4 regions of the Micromonospora sp. NPDC005367 genome follow, and region 3 is predicted to be linked to each of the others. Evidence: riboswitches for the same ligand, from Rfam matches in the RefSeq annotation. Region 3 holds a riboswitch; each other region holds the start of a gene.
What was found. Region 3 has a riboswitch for cyclic di-AMP ahead of ABZS42_RS18065 (transglycosylase family protein). Riboswitches for the same ligand answer to the same signal wherever they lie in the genome.
Positions count from the first base shown of each region.

Region 1 (4,768 bases), on a different contig from region 3:
TTCCGGCAGGCCCGCGCGGCGCACCTGGCACTGGCCAACCGGCTCGTCTCCGAGCTCGAACGCCACCGGGAGAGCCCACCCGCCGCGTCCTGACCGGCGCCGCGACAGCGGCCGGCGGTCAGGCACCCGCGCGCCCGGCCACCGCCGGGCGCCCGCGCCGCGCGCCCGGTCCGGCCGGCCGCATCCGCCCCCACGGCTTGTACGTGGAGAGCACCGTCGCGATGATCATCAAGCTGGTCGACACGGCGGGCGCGATCACCAGGTCGGCCCGGTCCCGCGCCGGCAGCGCAGCCCCGAGGTCGCCGGCGGCGCGCAGGCTCGGCGTGAGCAGGAACAGCACGAGCCCGACCATCACCGTGGTGATCAGCAGTTTCGCCAGCACCCAGCGGTAGCGGAACAGCTTCCACGGGGTCAGCAGGGCGCTGGTCACACCGACCACCCACACGGCGACGGCCAGCGGCGCGAAGAGCGTCGTGCCGATCAGCGCGGCGGCCGGATAGACCACGTCCGCGTCGGCGCCGCGCAGCACCGCCACGCCCAACGCGAGCAGTACGAGGTCCGCGCCGAGCCAGCCCAGCGAGGTGACCAGGTGCAGCGTGAGCAGAGCCTTACGCACGGTCGGCGGTGTTCGGGTCATGTCCTCGATGCTGCCCGTGCCGGCCGGCCGGATCGTCCGCCGACCGGCGACATCGTGGCTACGTCCCGCGACGTATCCGGGCGGTGCGGGTGGCCGCTGCGACCACCCGCCCGCGCGGCGTCAGTACACCGAGAGGTGCACGTGGTTGGTGTGGTCGCTGGACGGGTCTCCGCCCGCCCCGCTGTACGACTTCCATCCGCTGCTGGGCAGCCAGATCTGCCGGTACCAGATCACGTAGAGCACCGCGAGCCGGTCGGAGTTGCGGATGAAGTACGCGGCCAGGTTGTTGCCGTACGTCTTGTCGCCGCCCGTGGCGTCACCGCCGAAGCCGTTCTTCTGGGCGGCGAAGTCGCATGCCCGCCCCTTGGGATGCTCGCCGGATCCGCCGTTGCGATGGCACGAGACGTAGCGGGTGAAGCCGGCCGCCTTGGCCTGCTTGAGCGCGTGCAGCGCGCGCGGGGTGATGCAGCCGCTCGCCGGTGTCGGGTCGTTGACGCTGCACGACTCCTTGGGCCAGGAGCCGTCCGGGTTGCGCGGCGCCGGGTCGGCGTTCGCGGTGGAGGTGCCCCGGTTGGACCCGCCGGCGGAGGAGTTGACCGCGTTCGCGTTGGCCACCTCGAGGGCTCGCTCGGCCTGTTGCTTGCGCTTCGCCATCACGGCGACCTGCTTGCGCTGCTCCTTGATCTCACCGTCCAGCGCGGCGCGGGTCCGGTTCGCCTCGTCCCGGGTCGCCGTCAGGTCACGCAGCGCCCGGTCCTCCTTGGAGGCGACGGCCTCCAGGGCGGCGGCGCGGTCCATGAAGCCCTCCGGGCTGCTGCTGCTGAGCAGTGCCGAGACCGTGCCGAGCCGGCCGGTGCGGTAGGCGACCCCGGCGATCTCGCCGACCTTGCCGCTGCGCTCCGCCAGCTCGGCGTCGGTCTTCTTGAGCCGGTCGGTGAGCTGCTGCTGCCGTGTCACGGAGCGTGCCAGGGCGGCCTTCGCGTCGAGCCAGCCCTTGCTGGCCGCCTCCAACTGGGCGCGCAGGGCGGGGGTGCCGCCCTCGGTGTCGGTGCTGGGGGCCGCGGCGGGCAGAGCCGCCGGGGGAGTGGCCGCGGTGCCGGTGCCGGGGGTGGCCACGAGGGCGAGGGCGAGCGTCGCGGCGATCAGGGCCGCCATCCGGGCGGCGCGTCGTCGTACGGGTGCCACTGCTGGCATGCACATGTCCTTCCGTCAGCCGCCGACCGGGTTAGCTGACGGGTTCGGGACGGAAGATCCCTACCGCTCGCGCGGATGCACCCCAGGAACGTGGTTCCCCGGTTCGCCGAACGTCGGCGATTAGGCGGCGGTCGCCGCCGGCGCTGGTGGGCGCCTCCTGGCGGAGACCGGGACCGAGCCTACCGGTGCCGGTGGGGCTGCTGCAGCCGATGTGACTCCCTGTGCCGTCGAGCTAACCGAAAAATGCGGCACAACCGCACCATCCGGCTCAAAGACCCCGCCTGTTCACATCACCACTCGACGGCCCCGCAGGCGCCAGGGGCCGCACCGGGCTCGATCTGCAACGTCGCGTGCTCGATGTGGAAGTCCTCGTGCAGCGCCTCCCGCGCCGCCGCGAGCACGGTGCCGACCTCCGCGCCGGGCGCCATGGTGAGGTGCGCCGAAGCCACCTCCATGCCCGAGGTGAGCGTCCATACGTGCAGGTCGTGTACGCCGGCCACGCCGGGCACCGCGGCCAGCCGGTCGTGCACCGCGGTCACCTGAAGGTGTTCCGGGGCGGCCTGGACCAGGATGCGGACCGCGGCCCGCCCGAGCCGCCAGGTGCGCGGCAGGATGAACACGCCGATCGCCACCGCCACCAACGGGTCCGTCCACCACCAGCCGGTGAACGTGATGAGCAGCGCCGCCGCGATCACCCCGAGCGAGCCGAGCAGGTCGCCGAGCACCTCGAGGTAGGCACCCTGGAGGTTGATGCTCTCCCGGGCCCCGGGTCGCAGCAGTGCGAAGGCGGCCACGTTGGCCAGCAGGCCCAGCACGGCCACCGCCAGCATCGGGCCGGCGAGCACCTCCGGCGGGTCGCCGAACCGGCCGACCGCCTCGACCAGCACGTAGACCGCGACCCCGGAGAGCAGTACGGCGTTCGCCAGCGCGGCGAGCACCTCGAGACGGTAGAGGCCGAAGGTGCGCTGCGGGTCGTGACCGGCCCGCCGGGTGGCGGTGATCGCCGCGAGGGCCATGCCGATGCCGAGCACGTCGGTGAACATGTGCCCGGCGTCGGACAGCAGGGCGAGCGAGCCGGTCCGGAAGGCGGCGACCGCCTCGACCAGCATCAGGACCGCGAGCAGGGCGAACGCCGCCCAGAGTCGGCCGCGGTGGTGCTGCGCGGCGTTCACCACCGACTCGTCGTGGCCATGACCTGCGCCCACGAGACCACCCTCCGCCGACGGTCCGGACCGGTCAAACATATGCTCACATCGCAATGTGTGCAACTGTCGGCCGCGCCGGAGGCCGAGGCGGGGCCGCCGGGGGACCGCTCAGTCGGTCGGGTCGATCGTGGCGAGCCGCTGGGTGGCCCGGGAGAGCGCCACGTAGAGCGTCCGGACGCCCGAGCCGGGATCCGCGCGGATCTCGCTCGGCGCGACCAGCACCACCCCGTCGTACTCCATACCCTTCGCCTCCAGGCTGGTCACCACCTGCAGACGGGACCCGCCCAGCGCGCCGAGCCAGCTCGCCACCTCGTCCCGGCGAGGCACCGGCGTGATCACTCCGACCGTCCCCTCCACCTCACCCAGCAGGGCGTCGGCGGCTGCCATGGTCGCGCTCTCCAGCTCCGCCCGCGGTACCGCCAGTTCGACCGGATCGATCCCGGTGGAACGGACCGCGGTGGGCAGCGACAGGTCCGGGTCGAGCCGGCGGATCTCGGCCGCCGCCACCGCGAAGATCTCGGAGGAGTTGCGGTAGTTGGTGGTGAGGGTGAAGTTCTGCCGGCGGCGCCGGCCCAGCGCCTGGTCCCGGGCGCGCGTCAACTCCGCCGGATCACCGGTCCACGCCGTCTGCGCCGGATCGCCGACCACCGTCCAGGACGCCAGACGGCCACGGCGGCCGATCATCCGCCACTGCATCGGCGACACGTCCTGCGCCTCGTCCACCACCACGTGCGCGTACTCCCGGTAGTCGGCCGGGCGCTCCCGGGCCGCCGCCCGGGCGGCCCGTTGCCGATCCGCGTACGTGCTCAGCTCGCGTACCCCACCCGCCAGCTGGAACGGATCCCGCTTCGGCCGAGCCGCCTGCACCGGCTTGCCGAGCAGCGCGTCGAGCTCGTCGAGGAGCGCGATGTCGGCGATCGTCAGCCCCTCGCCGTCCAGCGTCCGGTACGCACTCGTCAGCAGCCGGATCTCCGCTCCGGAGAGGATGCCGCCCGCGTACCGGCGCAGCCGCTCGGGGCGCGTCAGCCAACCCAGCACGTGCCGGGGGTGCAGCCTCGGCCACCACGCCTTGAGGAACTCCCGGAACTCCGGCCGGTCGGCGATCTCGTCCTCGAAGGCCCGCTGCTCCGGCAACCGGCTGATGTTCAACCGGCGCGCCTGGGCCCAGAGCGCCGCGAAGACGCCGTCGAAGCCGGCTCGGCGTACCTCGTTGCGGCGGGCGCCCCGCGGCAGCGCGCGATCCCGGATCCCGTCCAGGTCCCGCCGGTCCAGCCGCAGCAGCTCGCCCCGGTAGAGCAGGCGCAGTTCCGTCGGACCGTCCGGCACCGCGTCCCGGACCGCGCGCTCCAGCACCCGGCGCATACGCAGGGAGCCCTTCACCGCGGCGACCTCGGGCGCGTCGGTCCGGGTCGCGCTCATCCCCGGGAACAACGTGCCCAGCGAGTGCAGCGTGGCGGTCTCCTCGCCGAGGGAGGGCAGCACCGAGGCGATGTACTCGACGAAGACCGAGGATGGGCCGACCACCAGGATGCCGCCGCCGGCGTACCGGCTGCGGTCGGAGTAGAGCAGGTACGCCGCCCGGTGCAGGGCGACGGCCGTCTTGCCGGTGCCGGGACCGCCCGAGACGATCGTGACGCCCGAGCCGGGGGAGCGGATCGCCTCGTCCTGTTCCCGCTGGATCGTCGCCACGATGTCCCGCATGCCCCGCCCGGTCGCGCGGGAGAGCGTGGCG
Region 1 is NZ_JBEXFP010000009.1:108,707-113,474, forward strand. It holds gene ABZS42_RS09410 (SRPBCC family protein) at 1-93, shown strand, start outside; gene ABZS42_RS09415 (hypothetical protein) at 119-637, opposite strand; gene ABZS42_RS09420 (hypothetical protein) at 758-1,831, opposite strand; cyclic di-AMP (ydaO/yuaA leader) riboswitch at 1,836-1,968, opposite strand; gene ABZS42_RS09425 (cation diffusion facilitator family transporter) at 2,122-3,036, opposite strand; gene ABZS42_RS09430 (AAA family ATPase) at 3,145-4,768, opposite strand, start outside.
Region 1: another riboswitch for cyclic di-AMP. It lies ahead of ABZS42_RS09420 (hypothetical protein); the one in region 3 lies ahead of ABZS42_RS18065 (transglycosylase family protein).

Region 2 (4,768 bases), on a different contig from region 3:
CGGGGTGCGACGCGTCCTTCTCGTGACGGTGGTGCCGCTCGTCGTCGTCACCGTGGTCGCCGCCGTGCTGCTCTGGCCGCGGTACGCACCGGAGACGGACGGTGGTGGCGACCCGGCCCGGTACCACGGCACCGTCACCCGGGTGGTGAGCGAAGCCTGCCCGAACCCGGCCGAGACGCCGGAGGGCACGCCCGGTGCGCAGCCGACGCGCTGCGGCACCGTGACCGTACGCGTGGAGAACGGCCCCGCCGCCGGTCAACAGGTCGAAGCACCGCTCCCGGACGGCCCGGGCGCACCCGCTGTCGAGGCCGGTGACGAGGTGATCGTGGTGGAGCTGACCGATCCGACCGACCCGTCGTCGTCGAGCTGGAACGTCGCCGAGCACCAGCGCGGCAAGCCGCTCGGTTGGCTGGCGCTGATCTTCGCCGCCGCGATCGTCGCGTTCGGTCGGTGGCGGGGCCTGGCCGCGCTCGCCGGTCTCGCCGCGAGCTTCGGCATCCTGCTCACCTTCGTGCTCCCCGGAATCGGCGCGGGGCACCCGCCGCTGCTGGTCGCCGTGGTCGGCGCCGCGCTGATCATGTTCGTGGTGCTCTACCTGACACATGGCGTGACCGCGCAGACCTCGGTCGCCGTCCTCGGCACCCTCGGCAGCCTGGTACTCACCGGCGTCCTCGGCGCCCTGGCCACCGCCGCCACCCACCTCACCGGATTCGGCAGCGAGGACGCCCTCACCCTGTCGATGTTCCAGAGCGACGTGGACCTGCGCGGCCTGCTGCTGGCCGGGATCATCATCGGGTCGCTGGGGGTGCTCGACGACGTCACGGTCACCCAGGCGGCCACGGTCACCGAGTTGGCCCACGCGAATCCGCAGCTATCCCGACTTCAGCTCTACCGGGCCGCGACCAGGGTCGGCCGCGCGCACATCGCGTCCACCGTGAACACGATCGTGCTCGCGTACGCGGGCGCCTCGCTGCCGCTGCTGCTCCTGCTCACCGCCGACTCGCGCCCGGTGAGCCAGATCCTCACCAGTGAATTCCTGGCCCAGGAGATCGTCCGCAGCGCGGTCGCGACGCTCGGACTGGTCGCTGCCGTTCCGCTCACCACCGGCCTGGCCGCGATCGTCACCACGGCCGGACGGTCCGTCAGCGCACCGGCCGGCGACGATCCCGCCCCGATCAACCCGACCGCCCGCCCCGGATTCGACCGGACCGACGTGCTGGAGGCGCTGAGCGCCGCCCGGTCCGGTCCGACCCGGAACCCTCCCCCCGCCGCCTCCGGTAGCCGGCCCGACCCGGACATGGGAACGGACAGCACATGGTGATACTCCGCAACGTGACCACCCGGGCTCGACGGCGCGATACTTACGTCACTGGCTACCCAGCGCTTTGTCGAAATGACGCTTTTAGCCGGCATCCGGGCGTAGATCGCCGCGCCGCCTCTCAGGTAACCTCGCTGCCGGTTACCGCCGAAGGCGCGCAGCGGCGCCTGCGGTACCGCCGCCCAATCGCCGTACGGCGAACCGGGAACCCAGGTACCTGGGGTGAATCCGCGTCAGCGGTAGGGGCCACTTCCGTCCCGAACCCGTCAGCTAACCCGGTCGGCGGTCGACGGAAGGGAACACTGTGACGGCACCCCTACGCCGCTGGTTGACACCTGTGGTGGCCGTGTTCGCCGCGCTGGCCGTGCTCGCCGGGCCCCTCCCGGCATCCGCCGCGCCCAAGCCCGCCACCCCGTCCGGGCACGAGGACGACGATCCTCCCCTGCTCACCGACGTCGTCGAGACGACGAACCGCAACTACACCGCCGCCAAGGCCAAGCTGGAGAAGTCCAAGAAGCGCCAGCTGGAGCTGGCCCTGGACGTCAAGCGGGCCGAGGCCGAGTTGGACGCGTTGACGCCGCAGGTCGGCCAGATCGCGGCCCAGTCGTACCGCACCGGACGGATGGGCGCGGTCGGCATGCTGTTGACGAGCAACGACCCGGACTCCTTCGTGGAGCGGGTGATGGGGCTCGACGAACTCAACCTGGTCAACTCGCAGAAGCTCGCCCGGATCAACGAGGTCAAGCACCGGGCCGAGCTCGCCAAGCTGTCCATCGACACCGAGGTCCGCGAGCAGCAGAAGCAGACCGCCATCATGGTCAAGCAGAAGCGCGAGGCGGAGAAGGCGCTGGCTCTCGTCGGCGGTAAGGGATTCACCGGTGGTCTCGTCTCGGCCACCTCGCCGGTGGCCAGGATCGGCCCCGGCCGTACGGACGACGGCGACTGGAAGCCGGAGTCGTGCAGCGAGAACGACCCGACCACCTCGGGCTGCATCACACCGCGCACATTGCACGCGTACAAGGAGGTCAAGCGGGCCGGCTTCAACCGGTTCGTCGGCTGCTACCGGCCGGGAGGTCCGTGGGAGCACCCGAAGGGGCGGGCCTGCGACTGGTCACTGCAGAAGAGCGGCTTCTCCCCCTGGCACAACGACGACACCCGGATGTACGGCAACAACGTGGCGGCGTTCCTCATCCGTAACGCCGACCGGCTGGGCATCTACTACGTGATCTGGAACCGGCAGATCTGGTTCCCGGCCACGGGATGGAAGTCCTACAGCGGCCCGTCCAACCACACGGACCACGTACACATGTCACTCCTGTAGCGATCGGCTGGTACGCGAAGGGGCCGTCCCGCAGTCGCGGGGCGGCCCCTTCGCTCTGCCCGTGTCGGCCCGGCGGCGCGGCCGACGTGGGGCGTCAGCCCTTCGGCCCGGCCGACGTCGAGATGCCGGCTCGGCGGCGCGGCCGACGTGCGGTGTCAGCCTTTCGGCGCGGCCGACGCCGGGTCGACACCGGCAGCGGCGGGAAGCTCCCCGGCGACCTGGTGGACCTCACCGGCCGCCAGCCGGTACGACATGCCGACCACGGCGCACCGCCCGGCCGCGACCTCGGCGGCCAGCACGGCGGAGTTGTCGAGCAGGGCCTCGACGGTCTGCGCGATGTGGATGTCGATGATGCGACCCAGGTCGTCGGCGCCCTCGGCCTCGGCACGGCGGAGACTGGGTAGCACGGCGTCCACCACCGCGTCCAGATGCCCGGGCGGCGGCGTGCCGGTGGCGAGGGACTCCCGGGCCGCCCGCACCGCGCCGCACGAGTCGTGTCCGAGCACCACGACCAGCGGCGCGCTCAGCACGGTGATGGCGTACTCGACGCTGCCGAGCACCTCCGGCCCGGTGGTGTGCCCGGCCGTACGCACCACGAAGAGGTCGCCCAGCCCACGGTCGAAGATGATCTCAGCGGCGAGGCGCGAGTCGGAACAGCCGACGATCACCGCGAACGGGTGCTGCTCCTCGGCGAGCGCGGCCCGGTGGCCGGCATCCTGGTTGGGGTGGCTCGGGGCGCCGGTGACGAAGCGGCGGTTGCCCGCGATCAGCTCGGCCAGTGCCTGCTCCGGACGCAGGATCGGCGCTTCGGGTCCGCTCATCCCCGCACCTCGACTTCCCTATGCGATCGAATTGATGACCCACAGTCACCGCCGCGGGTTCCCGATCCACGGTCACACCCACCAGAAGACACGTCAAGGTATACGTGATTTGCGTTTCAGGTATTCGCGGACATTCGATGGCCCGACCCGTCGTCGGCCGATGCTCGTCCCTTGATCGACTCGGCTTCCTTGATGTCGCGGTGTCCCGGATGCGCCGATGCCCCAACTTCAAGGAAGCCGGGTTGATCAGGCGTCCACGGATCGATGGAACCGGATGGCCGGGCTCGGGCCCTACGATGACGGCCATGGCGACGACCGAGAGCGGGTACGGCAGTCCCCGGAATTGGACTTTCCTTACCAATCACGGACACGTGCTGCTGGCCATCGCCCGCAACCCCACCGCACGACTGCGGGACGTCGCCCACGAGGTGGGGGTCACCGAGCGGGCCGCCCACGCGATCGTCGCCGACCTGGAGGCCGGCGGTTACCTCAGCCGGACCCGGGTGGGGCGTCGCAACGAGTACACGCTCAACCCGGCCGGCCGGTTCCGCCATCCGGCCGAGGCCGACCAGGAGGTGGGCGCCCTGCTCGCCCTCTTCACCGAGCTGCCCGCCACAACCGACACCGGCACGACGACCGCCAGCACGACCGACACCGGCACGACGGATGCCAGCCGGACCGACACCGGCATGACGGACACCAGCGGGACCGAGGCCGGCGCCACGGTCACCAGCAAGACCGATACCAGCACGACCGACGGCAGCCGAACCTCGACCGGCACGAGCGGGACCGGCAGCACGAGCGGGACCGCCGGCACGAGCGGGACCGCCGGCACGAGCGGGACCGCCGGCACGAGCGGGACCGGCAGCACGAGCGGGACCGCCGGCACGAGCGGGACCGGCAGCACCGACACCGGCGACGGGACCGGGAAGCCCTCGGGCGAGAACGGGTAGGCCCAGCCGCCGCCGTCCGTCCAAACCAGAGGGGTGGGCACGGTCACGTGGTCCGGCGCCCCGCCGTGCTGCGCCGGGCCGCCGCGAGCGATAGATTGGTCACGTGTTGTCCGTAGCGTCCGCTCGCCCCACCTGGCGGGCCGCGCTGCGTTCGTTGGGCAAGATGACCCGCCTTGCCGTGGCCGCGCTCGCGCTCGCCGTCGGTCTCGGTGCCGCCGCCTCAGCACCGGCCGGGCCCCCGGCCACCGTCGCCCAACTGCAGCCCAACGTGGTCAGCAGCCAGGTCGAAGTGCTGCGGCCCGAGGTCGCGCCGGTGGCCGAGCGGCTGTCCCCGACGGACACCACCGTGCGTCGT
Region 2 is NZ_JBEXFP010000012.1:85,753-90,520, reverse strand. It holds gene ABZS42_RS11485 (YibE/F family protein) at 1-1,321, shown strand, start outside; cyclic di-AMP (ydaO/yuaA leader) riboswitch at 1,488-1,619, shown strand; gene ABZS42_RS11480 (hypothetical protein) at 1,623-2,639, shown strand; gene ABZS42_RS11475 (carbonic anhydrase) at 2,795-3,460, opposite strand; partial or broken gene ABZS42_RS11470 (MarR family winged helix-turn-helix transcriptional regulator) at 3,757-4,077, shown strand; gene ABZS42_RS11465 (hypothetical protein) at 4,517-4,768, shown strand, end outside.
Region 2: another riboswitch for cyclic di-AMP. It lies ahead of ABZS42_RS11480 (hypothetical protein); the one in region 3 lies ahead of ABZS42_RS18065 (transglycosylase family protein).

Region 3 (4,768 bases):
CGTGGTTCTCGGACATCGGGTTCCTTCCGTGCTTCTCTATCAGGGGGATCAGGAGTTGGCTGTGGCGGAACAGTCGGGGCACAGGCCCCAGTAGACGACCTCGGCCTCGTCGATCGAGAAGCCGTGGGCGTCGGAGGCGGTCAGACAGGGCGCCTCGCCGACCGCGCAGTCGACGTCCGCGATCAGACCGCAGTTCCGGCACACGACGTGGTGATGGTTGTCCCCGACCCGGGACTCGTAGCGAGCCACCGAGCCGGCCGGCTGGATCCGCCGCACCAGACCCGCGGCCGTCAGCGCGTGCAACGAGTCGTACACGGTCTGGTGGGACACCTCGGGAAGGTCGCCACGGACGACACCGATGATCGAGTCGGTGTCGGCGTGCGGGTGTGCGTACACCGCGGTCAGCACCGCCACGCGCGGACGGGTCACGCGTAACGCGGCCCCGCGCAGCAGTTGCTGGAAGTCCGGAGTCGTGGACACGAGACGCAGTCTTGTTCGTTTTTTGGAATCAGTCAAGATTATGGGCTGGACGTCACCCCGGCCCGACCGAGGCCAGGTGCCACGCGTCGACCCCGGAGGTGACCCGGATCACCACGTCGTCGACGCCGTTGCGGTGGCCGATGCCCATTCGGTGTACACAACCCGCCACCACTCCCCCCGTCCGCGCACGACACCGGCACCGCGGGTGGATCTTTCGCAAGGCGGACACCCACCCTAGGGTGGGGGCCGGCGGAGGGATCACGCATGGACGCGGCGCAAGCGATTTCCCTGGTGGCGAGTTGGATCAGGTCACACGGCCTGGACTACCCCACCGAGGAGTTGACGGCTGATCGCTTCGAGGGGGGTTGGAGCGTCTACGCGCCGGTGATCGTCGACGAGAGCGACCCCATGGCCTTCCTCGACATGCCGGTGGGACGCTCGGTGTTCCTGGTGGGATTCTCCGGGCGCATCGAGGAGGTCTCCTCCTCGATGCCCCCGCAACAGGCCCACGACCGCTTCACCGTGCGGGAGATGGCCTCCGCCGGGTCGGACGAGTCACAGTTCATGGCCGAGTTCGAGCGGGCCTTCCACCAGGCCGCGGCGGGAGACCAACCGGCCGTCAGCAGCTTCACCGTCGTCGACACCCCGCCCGACGACGCCCGAACCGCCGCGGAGGCGTCTCAGCTGCTCGAACCGATCGTGCAACGGCTGGCCCGGCTCGGGCCGCCCGGCTGGCAGCGGTTCGCGGCCGAGTTCGCGTTCACCGTCTCCGCCGAGATCGCCCAGCTCGTGTTCTGGTCCAGCGACAGGCCGGTACCGGTGCCGGTGCCGTTGTGGGCCGGCGAGATGGTCCGTCACCAACGAGACGTCGCCGCGCGGATGCCGGCCGGGCCCTGGTGGCGACTGCTGCTGACCGTCACCGATCGCGGCGAGATGACCGTCGACTACGACTACGGCGACGAACCCTTTCCCGACGGCCAACTGATGCCGGCCGAGCACTACCGCAACGACCTGGCGGCCTATCCCCGCCCGCGCGTACCGGTATGGCTCGCCGGCTACGTCGCCGGACCCACCGCGCAGGGCCGCGATCCCGGCCGCGCGGCCGCCGCGGCAGCGGCCGACGCCACCGCCGGTCGCAGGGGCACCGCCGTGGACGACGTCCCTCCCCTGCCGGATGTCTGGGCACGCTGGGCGGCGCTGTCAGCGGCGTACGTCGGCGTCGGGTCGGAATGGGGGCCGCGCATCTTCCCCGGGCACGGCTGGTACGAGAGCGACCGCCGCAGCGGATCGGTCCTCTTCCTGCTCCCGGGCGAACGCGCGGTCCTCTCCGGCGGAAAGTGGAACTCGCCGCTGCTCGAAGCCGCCTACCACGGCGGCCAGCCCCTGCCCGACCTGTATGCGGGAGCACCCGCCTGGGTCACCGACAGCGTCCTCAACACCCGCAACCGCAACGGCCTGTTGACGTTCTGCCTCTGGTGGGACGGCGGCCGGTGGTACCGGGGCGACACCGACACGTCCGATGAACTCGACGTCCCCCTCCCCCGCATCTGGACCCCGGACGAGACCGTGCGAGCGATGACCAGCCAGACCGGTCCCGGCACCGCCGCCGCGTGCGAGGGCTTGCTGACCGCGCTCAGCGCCCACCGGGCCACCACCCGCGAGGTGGCCGCCCTCTTCACCCGCGTGCCCGGCGCCGGCATCGACGCCGCCGTCAACCAACTCAGCCTCGCCGGCCTACTGGCCGCCTGAGCGCGGGCCCGGGCCACCCAGGCCGGTGCCGCGGGGGCTGGACCGCGCGGCGATCCGGAACTCGATCGCCGCGACCCGGACGCACCGCCATCGGCAAGCGGCCTCCGGGACGGAAGAACCTTCCGCCCCGGAGGCCGCTCAGGCCGACGACGACCCGCGCCGGGACGTGCTCGCAGGCTCGGGCCGCTTCGGAAGCGTGCTCGGTCAGAGGCTGAGCCGCTGACCCGGGAAGATGAGGCCCGGGTCGTCGCCGACCACGCGCTTGTTGCGCTCGTACAGGGCAGGCCAGCCGCCGGTCACGTGGTGTGTCCCAGCGATCTCCGACAGTGTGTCACCCGGCTTCACGACGTAGCTGCCGCCGGTCGAGGTCGAGGTCGAGGTGCTGTGCCGCTGGGTGTGGGTGGTCGGCTTCGTCCCGCTGCCCGAGGGGCGCTTCGATCCGCCGGTCGACTTCGACTCGCCCGTGGACTTCGACGACGTCGAGCCACCCTGCTTGCCGCAGGTCGGCCACGCGCCGATGCCCTGACCGTCGAGCACCTTCTCGGCGATCGCGATCTGCTCGTCACGGGTGGCGAGGTCGGCACGGGCGGCGTACTTCGTGCCGCCGTACCCCTCCCAGGTGCTCTGGGAGAACTGGAGCCCGCCGAAGTAGCCGTTGCCCGTGTTGATGTGCCAGTTGCCGCTGGACTCGCACTGGGCGACGGCGTCCCAGTTGACCGCCGCCTGGGCGGGGGCGGCGCCGAAGAGCGCGACGGCGCCGGTGACCGCGCTGGCGGCCAGGGCGCCGACGGCGACGCGACGAGCGGTAACGGCACGGTGACGGGCGTGGTACGCAGATGTCATGGATTTCCTCCACGCCGACGAGGTGAGCTGTCGGGTTCGGACTGAGGTGCCCGGCCGCGGAATGGGCGGCTTCACCCCGAGGCGCCCGTGGGGCAGGAAGCCGGTGGGCGCCGGGAAACGGTGGGTCCCCCGCTCCTGCCATGGGTGACGTTCCGACGACCGGCGGCAGGATTTGGCGTTACCGGTCGCGGTGTTCGCGTCGGCGAACTCGACCGACGCTAGGCAGGATTCGCGGCCATTGCCCACTTCATGTGAAGTTGTTCACCGGGCCACGCGTGGCAGCCGGGGTTCGAATTGCGCGTCCGCGCGAATCGTGCAGCGGTGGCACGTGGCCCGGATTGCCCAATCTGGACGATGGCGGGTGGCGCGAGGTCACGGACCGTCGAACCAACCGTTACCGGATTCCGGGCCTCGCCGCGCATTCCTGGAACGTCGAGCCCGGCGGAATCTGTCATACATGCGCATGCTCTGATGTGATCATGATCAGTCCAACTCCTCTGATGAGTCTCGTCGCCGGCGCGTGGGGCTTCAAGACCCTCGCCGTCGGCGTCGAACTCGGCCTGTTCACCCGGCTCGCCGGTGGGCGCACCATCACCGTCGACCAGGCGGCCGCCGAGTTCGGCCTGGCCGAGCGCCCGGCGGACATGCTGCTGGCGGCGAGCGCCTCCCTCGGCCTGCTCGAACGCGCGGGCGACGGCTACCGCAACTCCGAACTCGCCGAGCAGTTCCTGGTCGAGGGCCGCCCGTACTACTTCGGCGGGCAGATCCGCTACTCGGACCTGCGCACGTACCTGCCGTGGCATCGCATCGCCGACGCGTTGCGCACCGACCGGCCGCTGACCTGGGATCCGCAGAGCCAGCAATCGATGTTCGACACCAGCGACCCGGAGATGATCAGCCAGTTCTGGGACGCGATGTACTCCACGTCCAGCTTCACCGCCCGGGCGTTGGCCGGCGCGTACGGCTTCGATTCGCATCGATCGCTGCTCGACGTCGGTGGCGGGGCGGCGGCGTTCCCGATCGAGTTGTGTCGGCACCTGCCGGACCTGCGGGCGACCGTGCTCGACCTGCCGCACGTCCTCGTACGGGCCGAGCAGCGGATCGCGGCGGCCGACCTGAGCGGTCGGATCAGCACCGTCGCCGGCGACTTCCTCGCCGACCCCGCGCTGCCGGGCGGACACGACGTCATCCTGCTGAGCATGATCCTGCACGACTGGGACGAGCCCACGAACCGGGCACTGCTCGCGAAGTGCCATGCCGCGCTGCCGCCCGGCGGAGCGGTCGTCATCTGCGAGCTCCTGCTGAACGACGAGCGCACCGGGCCGCCGGAGGCGGCGCTGATGGGTATGAACATGGTGGTCGAGACGGAGGGCGGCCGGAACTACTCCGGAGCCGAGTACGTCGCGTGGCTCGCCGGCACCGGTTTCGTCGACATCCGTACGGTGGCGTTCGACGCCCCGGGCGCCAACGGGGCGGTGGTGGCCCGCCGACCCTGACCGCGACCGCTCGCGCCGTCGACGCAGGTCAGCAAACCGATGACCGTACGGCGTCATGACACTGCGGACAGTGATCTCGGACGGCTATTGGGGCGCATGTGCCGTGATGACTGCGACACGTCGACGCGCAGGGCTGGGTGGACCGGGCCGCGTCGGCAACAATCCCGGACGGAGACCTCGGCAGCTCAGGCCGCCCAGCC
Region 3 is NZ_JBEXFP010000023.1:72,900-77,667, reverse strand. It holds gene katG (catalase/peroxidase HPI) at 1-16, opposite strand, end outside; gene ABZS42_RS18075 (Fur family transcriptional regulator) at 49-480, opposite strand; gene ABZS42_RS18070 (hypothetical protein) at 745-2,229, shown strand; gene ABZS42_RS18065 (transglycosylase family protein) at 2,434-3,072, opposite strand; cyclic di-AMP (ydaO/yuaA leader) riboswitch at 3,070-3,260, opposite strand; gene ABZS42_RS18060 (methyltransferase) at 3,552-4,568, shown strand.

Region 4 (4,768 bases), on a different contig from region 3:
GCGGTGCCGCTGTTGATCCTGGCGCTCTGGCCGGCCCAGCTGCTGGTGCCCGAGGAGAGCCGCTGGTGGTTCACCCAGGTCTTCCCGCTGACCCGGTCCCTGGAGTTCTGGATGGGGGTGGCCGCCGCGGAGCTGATGCGCCGTGGCTCGTGGCGTGGGCCCCGGCTGCCGCTGGCCAGCCTCCTCTTCGTCGCCGTCTGGGTGGCCGCCGCCGGGTGGATCCGCGCCGAGTTCTGGGCCGCGCTGCTGGCGGCGGCGTACGTCCTGGTCATCACCGCGGCGGCGGACGCCGACGTGCGCAACCTCCGCTCGCCGTGGCGGTCCCGCCCGATGGTCTGGCTCGGTGAGGTCTCGTTCGCCTTCTACCTGGTCCACGTCTTCGTCATGACGACCGTGCTGCGGCTGACCGGCGACTGGGGTGTCGGCCTGCCCGGGTGGTGGGGACCGGCCGTGGTGCTCGGGTTCCTCGTGCTGAACCTGGCCCTGGCCGGGCTGCTACACCGCTGGGTCGAGACGCCGATGATGCGCCGGCTCGGCCCACGCCGCACCCGCTCGCCCGCTGCCGTCGGCGCGCGGACCCGCCCCGGTGCCACCGGTCCGGACCGGGATGCTGCGGTCGAACCGGCACGGGCCGGCGGCTCGCCGGCCGTCCCGCGACCGCGTCGGGCTCCGGAGGACGAGTCCATTCAGGCGGGTGACCAGCCCGGCGGTGACCCCGACGACCGGCAGATGCACGCGGACCCGCGCTCGGCTCGGGCCGGCTGAAGCGTCCACCGTGGGTGGTGTGATCGGCGTGGCGGTCCGACACGCCCGGCTTTGGTGCGACGGGGTGACGACGGGGGTAGCGTTGCCGCATGCCCTCGTTCGCGCCCGCTGATCCTCTGTGGTGGGTGGCGCGATGGGCTACCCGGCTGCTGGCCAGCCTCGCGGTCGTCGGCGCGTTGACCCTCGGGTCGCTCTCGGCGCTGGGAGTCCCGCCGCACACCGGGGCCGCGGTCGAGCCGAGGGCGTCCACCGACTCGCGGGCCTGCGACTGCGCCACCGGGTCGGCTGGCACATCCAGCTCGCCGGCCGTCGTCGTCGCGGACGACGCTCCCGCAGAGTTCGCCGTTGCGTTCCGGACGCCCGCCGAATCCGCAGCCTCAAGGGTCGCCCCGTCGGCCGCGCACGGTGCCACTTCCGAGGTGTTTGCCTCGGCCGCACCGGTGGCCGACCCGGTCACGGTCCCGGCCGGCGAGGCGTGGCTGCCCCGCAGCGCGGTCGCAGCTGTCCGCGCTCCCCGAGCTCCGCCCGGCGCCTGACCCCGCCGGCGACGCGAGAGCGTTCCGCCGCCGCGCTCGCCGCACCCGTCTTCCGCGCCCGCTCCCGGCGCCCGGCGTGACCGACAAGGCCCCGCGCCGGGTGCCCCGTGCGGCTTCCCCGCATCGCGTCTGCTCGCCGTGAGGTACCGACATGGAGAAGACCGTCCTTTACCAGTTTCTCGTCGAGGTGCCGCAGGCCGCCGCCATCTGGTCGGCTCTGCTGGTGCTGGCCCTGATCGTGCTCACCGTGCTGGTCACCCGTCCGGAGCGCGACCGGCCGGAGGACGACCGGTCCGCCCCGACCGGGCCGACCGACCGGGAGCTGGCCGCAGCCGAGGCTGCCGACCTGCGCCGGTACGCCGACGAGGTGGCCGTGGCCGCGGCCGGCGCGGCGCAGACCGCCCGCCGGCGACGGGCCGAGTGGCTGACCGCCCAGGACGACCTGGACCGGGCCTGGGCGGCGTACGACGAGGCCGAGAGCGCCGCCCGCCGGTACTGCGGTGCCGGTGCCCTGCCGCCGCCCCGCACTCCTCGCACTCCGGCCGAGTACGCCGCCCGGGAGCGGCACCTGCACCGGGTGGCCACGGCGGCGTACTGGCGAGGCGAGCTCACCTTGCGCCAACTCGGCGATGTCTTCGGGCACCGGGACGGCTGGGATCCCCGCATGCACCCCGTCGAGCAGGAGGTGCACCTGGCCCGGGTGGTCCGGGACGGCCGGCTGGCCGGCTACCGGGCGGCCCGGGAACGGGAGCGCGGTGCCTGGTGGGACGCCGAACTCGCCGCCGAGGCGGCCCGTGCCCTGGCCACCGAGGCGTACGCGGCGGCGGCCCGCCTCCGGCCGGGGCAACTGCCGGCGGCTCGGCCCGCGTCCGCCGCACCCGCCCAGGTGGTGACCCGCTGGCAGCCGGCCAGGGTGGGCTGAGCGGGCCGGTCCGGGCCTTGATCGACTCGGCTTCCGTGAAGTCGGGCGGTCCCGGTCGTGCGAGCAGCGCGGCCTCAGGGAACTCCAGGACCTCAAGGAACTCGAGTCGACCCAGTTATCTTGGTGGGCCCGGTCACATCAATTCGAAAACGGTCAGTGGGATCAGCGGGTGCGAATCGTCCCCGCCATTTGGCAAGGTTGCCGTTCGACTGTCCCGTTGCGCCCCTCCGGTGCCGCCGTAACCATCCGTCCCATTGAGTCACGTCAGCGGCTGAACGCCCGGAAAAATTGTTCACCGGAACAGGTTTGAGCAGGTGGCGAAGGGTTGGCAGGCTCTCCGTCGACCAGTAGTGTCGGCGCGTCCGGTGCGGTAACCGTTCGCAACAGGCGACGCCGCGCCGACCCGCCTAATCGTGATTCCACGAGCCGGGGACCCACATGCACGTCCGGGGTGAATCCGCGAGCCACGGCCCGCGGTAGGGCGATCTTCCCGCCCGAATCCGTCAGCTAACCCGGTAGGCGGTGCCGGAAGGAGTTCCATCCCTGTGGTGCACGAACCTATCCCTCGGTCCTCCCCGACCCTCCACGGCGCCGCGGCGCCCGTGCTCGCCCGTCCCGTAGCGGCGAGCTGACTCCGGCACCCGCGTCTTTCCGCCCGACCCACCGGGCGTTCCCTGAGCGATCCACCAACCGCACGCGGACCAGGTCCGCGCGGTGACGCCTGCCCGGATTCCGGTACGGCTGCCGGTCGCTCACCCCCCGAACCGTGGAGGAACCGTGAAGCACACCCTGAAGCGTCAGCTCCGTCGGCTGGCCACCCAGCGCCCGTACCAGATCGCCGCCGCGTCCGCCGCGGCCGTGGTGCTGGCGTCCACCACCGGCGCCCTGCTCAGCGGCGCCGACGATGCGCCCGCCGCACAGCGCGGCGCCACCGCGGTGGCGGCCGAACTGCGCAGCGACGCCCACATCGCCTCGCTCGACGACCAGCAGCCCACCACCCCGGCGGCCGGCTCGCCCACGACCAGCGCCCCGGCGGCGAAGAAGTCCGCGAACCCGGACCTGACCCGCAAGCCGGCAGCGCCCAAGCCGCCGGCGAGCAAGGTCCTCGACTACGACTACCAGGCGCAGACGACCTACTTCTACTGCGGCCCGGCCGCCGCCCGGAACGCGCTCAGCGCCACCGGCATCGAACGCAGCCAGGACGACCTGGCCGCGCAGCTCGGCACCACCGAGATGGGCACCAACTCCGCCGAGGACACCACGCGGGTGTTGAACGCCGTGGTCAAGGGCAACCCGTACAAGACCACCATGTTCCCCAGCGCGCCGCGTCCCGCCCAGATGGACCAGCTCCAGGCCGACATCGTCCGGGCCATCACCGACGGGCGCGGTGTGGTCGCGAACATCGTCGGCGACGCCGTCGACACGAACGGTGGCTGGCACTCCTTCGGCGGCGGGCACTACATCGCCGTCGTCGGCTACCGGGACCAGGGTCGCACCGTGAAGATCGCCGACTCGGCGAACCCGGCGGTGCCGTCGTACTGGATCACCACGATCAACCTGGCGAACTGGATCACCACTCGCGGTTACTCCGCCTGACGATCGCGCTCACAACGGGCGCCGGCCCCCTTACGCGAGGGGCCGGCGCCCGTTGTCGTCCGGTCCGACTGTCGGATGTTCACCCTCGCCGGGCCGGCCCCGCCGATGGCACACTGCGTCCATGAACGACGGTGGCGCCCGTACGGCCGGCCGGCCCACCCTCCTGCTGCTGCACGGCATGGGTGCGACCGGTGAGGTGTGGCTGCCCTGGACGCCACTGCTGCGGCGCCGCTGGGACGGGCGCTGGCTGGCACCGGACCTGGCCGGCCACGGCACGTCGCCGCCGCTGCCCGCATACTCCTTCGCCGCGCTGGCCGAGCGGGTGGCCGCCGCCCTCGCCCCCGGTGACCGCCTGATCGTGCTGGGGCACTCGCTCGGCGGCGTGGTCGGCCTGACGCTCGCCGCGCGCGGCGCCGGGCTGCCTGTCGCCGCTGTCGTCGGGCTCGGCATCAAGGCGGTGTGGTCCGACGCCGAGCTGGCGAGGACGCGCCAGCTGGCCGCCCGCCCGGTCGCCTGGTACCCGACCCGGGACGAGGCCGCTCAGCGCTACCTGCGGGTGTCCGGGCTGGCCGGGCTGGTCGCCCCCGACGATCCGAGGGTGACGGCCGGGCTGCGTGAGGTGCACGGGCGCTGGCGACTGGCCATGGACCGGGGCGCGTTCGCGGTCGCTGAGCCGGACCTGGCGGCGCTGGTGGCGGCCACCGAGGTGCCGGTCCTGCTGGCGCGCGGCGAACACGACCCGCTGGTCACCGACGGGCAGCTCCAGCGCTACGGGGTCCCCGTCGCCACGCTCTCCGGGCTCGGCCACAACGCCCACGTCGAGGACCCGGAGGCGGTGCTGGCGCTGGTCGAGGCGTACCGCTGAGCGGGAGGCGGACTCAGGCGGTGGTGGAGACGGTGTCGGCCTCGGCCGGACGCGGCGCCGGGGGCTTCCCGGCGGGCTCCAGCT
Region 4 is NZ_JBEXFP010000024.1:1,166-5,933, reverse strand. It holds gene ABZS42_RS18190 (acyltransferase) at 1-765, shown strand, start outside; gene ABZS42_RS18185 (hypothetical protein) at 855-1,301, shown strand; gene ABZS42_RS18180 (hypothetical protein) at 1,453-2,223, shown strand; cyclic di-AMP (ydaO/yuaA leader) riboswitch at 2,618-2,760, shown strand; gene ABZS42_RS18175 (C39 family peptidase) at 3,001-3,819, shown strand; gene ABZS42_RS18170 (alpha/beta hydrolase) at 3,941-4,684, shown strand; partial or broken gene ABZS42_RS18165 (CDP-glycerol glycerophosphotransferase family protein) at 4,698-4,768, opposite strand, start outside.
Region 4: another riboswitch for cyclic di-AMP. It lies ahead of ABZS42_RS18175 (C39 family peptidase); the one in region 3 lies ahead of ABZS42_RS18065 (transglycosylase family protein).